2 regions of the Mammaliicoccus lentus genome follow, and region 2 is predicted to be linked to the other one. Evidence: predicted binding sites of a transcription regulator. Region 2 holds the regulator's gene; the other holds the start of a gene.
The links. The regulator NrdR, encoded in region 2, represses ribonucleotide reductase genes. The targets are predictions, from matches to a motif close to AACACNATATATNGTGTT.
Positions count from the first base shown of each region.

Region 1: a site for NrdR is predicted at 777-794, ahead of nrdI (class Ib ribonucleoside-diphosphate reductase assembly flavoprotein NrdI). Genes of this name have one in related genera too.

Region 1 covers NZ_OX344834.1:2,265,526-2,268,018, reverse strand. The annotation lists gene ACNMOQ_RS11250 (DMT family transporter) at 1-524, opposite strand, end outside; gene nrdI (class Ib ribonucleoside-diphosphate reductase assembly flavoprotein NrdI) at 898-1,287, shown strand; gene nrdE (class 1b ribonucleoside-diphosphate reductase subunit alpha) at 1,259-2,493, shown strand, end outside.
Region 2 covers NZ_OX344834.1:1,199,930-1,202,422, forward strand. The annotation lists gene ACNMOQ_RS05965 (glyceraldehyde-3-phosphate dehydrogenase) at 18-1,052, shown strand; gene nrdR (transcriptional regulator NrdR) at 1,204-1,662, shown strand; gene ACNMOQ_RS05975 (replication initiation and membrane attachment family protein) at 1,674-2,493, shown strand, end outside.

The DNA.
Region 1 (2,493 bases), 1.1 Mb from region 2:
TAAGCTTTTTCACGTTTACCTAGAGGTCTCAGACAAGTATAGGCACCTGCTGCAAATAATCCTGATAATAGACCAATAATCGCTGGTGTCATATCTGAATTAAATGAAGGCTTGATAATGAAAATTGCACCTGCTATTGCGACAATCATTGCAATAACTTGGTATTTTCTAGCGCGTTCATTTAGAAATAGTGCACATAGAATAATAGTCCAAAATGGATTTAATTTCATTAACATGTCTGCGTCACTTAGTACCATATGGTCTATGGCATAAATATTTAGCAAAACACCAATGAGTCCTAAAGAGGATCTTAAAATTAACAATGGTTGGTTTTCTAATTTGCCGAAAAATGATACTCGTGCTTTATAAGCAATATATATTGGAACAAGCATGGCTACTAGATTTCTGAATAATGATTTTTGGAAAACCGGTAAATCACCAGACAATCTGAAGAAAACAGCCATTAAGCTAAATCCAATAGAAGATATAAGTATAGCAAGAATACCTTTTATTGTAGAATTCATTTTATACACCTTCCATTTTTTATCAATGAACATATATTATCATAACTCACTTTACAAAGTATATGGAATTCTAATTTTTTAAATTTATGAAAGTAAAATAAAGAAATTTTCAAATGTTGATATAACAACACTTGTGTGACATATCGATAAAGTCAACCCTATTTTTTATAAAAATTTAAGGTATTATGAGTGTTATGGCTCGTCGTTAATGTTATAATAAATCACATAATATAGTATGTACTAACAAAAGTTAACACTATATCTTGTGTTTTACGCATTTAGAATAAAAAGTTATAAACTATGTAAAAATTTATATTTTTAATTTATAAAAATTCGTAAACACAAAGTATATACATATGGCAGGTGATAGTGTATGAAGATAATTTATTTTTCTTTAACAGGTAATGTTAGACGATTTATTCAAAGAGCAGGATTATCGAATACGATGGCTCTCACTGAAGCAAACAAGACAGAAGAAATAAATGAACCATTTATAATTGTCACAGGTACAATTGGGTTTGGCCAAGTACCTGACCCCGTCCAAGCATTTTTAGATGTAAATCATAAAAATCTTAAAGCGGTAGCTGGCAGTGGAAATAGAAACTGGGGCAATAATTTTGCAAAAGCGAGTGAGGAAATTGCGAATAATTATAATGTCCCTTTATTAATGAAGTTTGAACTTCATGGTAATCAGGAAATAGCAGATGAATTTAGAGAAAAGGTGGTTAATCTTTATGAAAATGATAAACAAACAGAATTATAATCATATCGAATTAAATAATAAAGTGACTAAGCGTAGAGAAGATGGTTTCTTTGATATTGAGAAAGACCAAGAAGCATTAGAAGTTTATTTAGAAGAAGTAAAAGAAAAAACAATTCAATTTGGTACTCCAATTGAACGTTTACATGCTTTGGTTGATCAAGATTTCTATTATGATTTATTCAAAGAGTATAGTGAAGCGGATTTAGAAGAAATAAATGAATTTGCAGATTCTATTCCTTTTCAGTTTGCAAGTTACATGTCAGCAAGTAAATTCTTTAAAGATTATGCCTTAAAGACTAATGATAAATCTCAGTATTTAGAAACATATAAAGAACACGTTATTATTGTTTCATTGTATTTAGCTAAAGGAAATGTAGCACAAGCGAAACAATTTATTGAAGGAATGATTGAACAACGAATTCAACCAGCAACACCTACTTTCTTAAACGCGGGTAGAGCAAGACGTGGTGAATTAGTGAGTTGTTTCCTATTAGAAGTAGATGATAGCTTAAACTCTATTAACTTTATTGATTCAACAGCGAAACAATTAAGTAAAATTGGCGGAGGAGTTGCAATCAACTTATCGAAACTTCGTGCACGTGGCGAAGCGATTAAAGGTATTAAAGGTGTAGCTAAAGGCGTACTACCAGTTGCTAAATCATTAGAAGGTGGATTTAGTTATGCAGATCAACTTGGTCAAAGACCTGGCGCAGGCGCAGTATATTTAAACATTTTCCACTATGATGTTCTTGAATTCTTAGATACTAAAAAAGTAAACGCAGACGAAGATATTAGACTTTCAACTATCTCAACTGGATTGATTGTTCCTTCTAAATTCTTCGATTTAGCAAAAGAAGGTAAAGACTTTTACATGTTTGCACCACACACGGTTGAACGTGAGTACGGTAAAACATTAGATGATATCAACTTAGACGAGTATTACGATGAGCTAGTAGCAAACCCTAACATCATCAAGAAAGCTAAAGATGCACGTGAAATGTTAAATACAATTGCACAAACACAATTACAATCAGGTTATCCTTATTTAATGTTTAAAGACAATGCAAACAAAGTTCATCCGAACTCTGATATTGGCCAAATTAAAATGAGTAACCTATGTACTGAAATCTTCCAACTGCAAGAAACTTCAGTTATTAATGACTATGGAACAGAAGATGAAATTAAACGTGATATTTCTTGTAACTT
Region 2 (2,493 bases):
AAAAGGGGTTCTCGATTATGAAAAAAAATATTGCGATTAACGGATTAGGAAGAATAGGTAGAATGGTATTAAGAGGTGCACTTAAATCTGATGATTTAAATATTGTTGCGATAAATGCGTCTTATCCGCCAGAAACAATTGCACATTTAATTAAATATGATTCAACACATGGCAAATTAGATGAAGAAATAAAAGCAGTTGAAGATGGAATTGTAATAAATGATCATAAAATTTTATTAGTGTCAGAGAGAGACCCTAAATTATTACCATGGGGAACATTAAATATTGATATTGTTATAGAAGCAACAGGCAAATTCAACCATGGAGATAAAGCAGTTTCACACATAGATGCAGGTGCTAAAAAAGTAATATTGACTGGTCCTGCTAAAGGTGGGAAAGTTCAAACGATTGTTAAAGGTGTAAATGATAATCAACTTAATTTAAAAGAATTTGATATTATTTCAAATGCTTCTTGTACAACAAATTGCTTAAGCCCTGTAGCTAAAGTCTTAAATGATAAGTTTGGTATTGAAAATGGCTTAATGACAACCGTTCATGCTTTTACAAATGATCAAAAGAACTTAGATAATCCGCATAAAGATTTAAGAAGAGCACGTTCTTGTACTGACAGCATAATACCAACTTCGACTGGAGCTGCAAAAGCTTTATCACTCGTATTACCAGAATTAGAAGGTAAAATGCATGGTATGGCATTAAGAGTACCAACTTCAAACGTTTCTTTAGTTGATTTAGTTGTTGATTTGAAAACTGATGTAACGATAGAAAAAGTAAATGATGCACTAAGAGAAGCAAGTAATGGAGAATTGGCAGGGATTATGGCTGTAAGCGATGAACCATTAGTTTCAATTGATTTCAATACTGACCCACATTCAGCTATTGTTGATGAACAATCTACGATGGTCATTGGAGATAATAAAGTTAAAGTATTGGCTTGGTATGACAATGAATGGGGATATTCAATGAGAGTTGTTGAATTAGCTGAGCAAGTGGCAAACATTTTAACTGAAACACAAGAACAAAAAATTTCATAATTGATATACTTAATAAACACAATGCGAATTTTGAAATTTGCATTGTGTTTTTATTTGATGATTTACAAATGTAAAGTAGTGAGCGTTTAAAAATATCCGAAACTACTGTATAATCTATGTATGAAAATATAAGTTCTGAGAGGTGAAACGAATGAGATGTCCAAATTGTAAATATGATAATTCTAAAGTAGTGGATTCAAGACACGCTGATGATCTGACTGCTATAAGAAGAAGAAGAGAGTGTGAATCATGTGGATTTCGTTTCACGACATTCGAAAGAGTTGAACTATCACCTTTAATAGTAGTTAAAAAAGATGGAGCTCGACAAACTTTTAATAGAGATAAAATATTAAATGGTCTCGTTCGTTCATGTGAAAAAAGACCAGTTGCTTTTCAAAAACTAGAAGATATTACAAACCAAGTAGAAAAAGACTTAAGAGCTGAAGGAGTTACTGAAGTATCTTCTAATGATATTGGAGAAAAAGTAATGGAACATTTAATGGATGTTGATCAAGTATCATATGTAAGGTTCGCGTCTGTATACAGAGAGTTCAAAGATGTCGATCAATTGCTACAATCAATGCAAGGTATTTTGAAAGACCGAAAGTAAGGTGATTATTAATGGCGGAATATTTTAGTGGTATAAAGCCTGGAGATGGCTTTTACGTGAAATCAAATTATAATTACACACATGTCCATCAAGACATATTAACTAGCTTATATACGCCGTTAATTGGTACTGATGCAATAGGTGTTTATTTATATTTATCACAATTTAATTTTCATAATGAACATGACGCTTATAGTCATTATACAATTATGAATGATTTAAAAATTAATTTATCAAATTTTAGAGATTCGTTAGATTTATTAGAAGGTATTGGATTAATTAAAACTTTTATGAAAGTAAACCAAGAAGAGCAAACATTTATATACTCGTTACAACAACCTGCTACAACTGAACAATTCTTTAATGATCCATTATTATCAGTTTTTTTATACCAACAAATAGGTAAGGCAAGATTTATTGCCTTGAAAAATAGATATAAAGATAAAAGTGTTTCTACTTCAGATTATAACGATGTTACCAAAACTTTCACAGATGTTTTTAAAGTGCCTAATATGTCACAAGTAGCACCTACAGATTCAATAGAAATACAACAAGATGCTAAAAACAAAGGTTTGGATTTATCCGATGTAAAATTCGATTTTGAAATGCTTGAGTTATTACTGAATAATCATTTAATTTCTAAAGAGATTTTAAATAAAAAGACAAAAGAAGTAATTATACAAATTGCTACATTATATGGTATAACACCTGTAGATATGAAATCTATCATTTTAAAATCTATAACAGAGAACCAAACAATCTCTTTAGAGGATTTAAGGAAACATGCTCGCTCAATTTATCAAATAGAGCATGAAGGTGCTTTACCAGCAT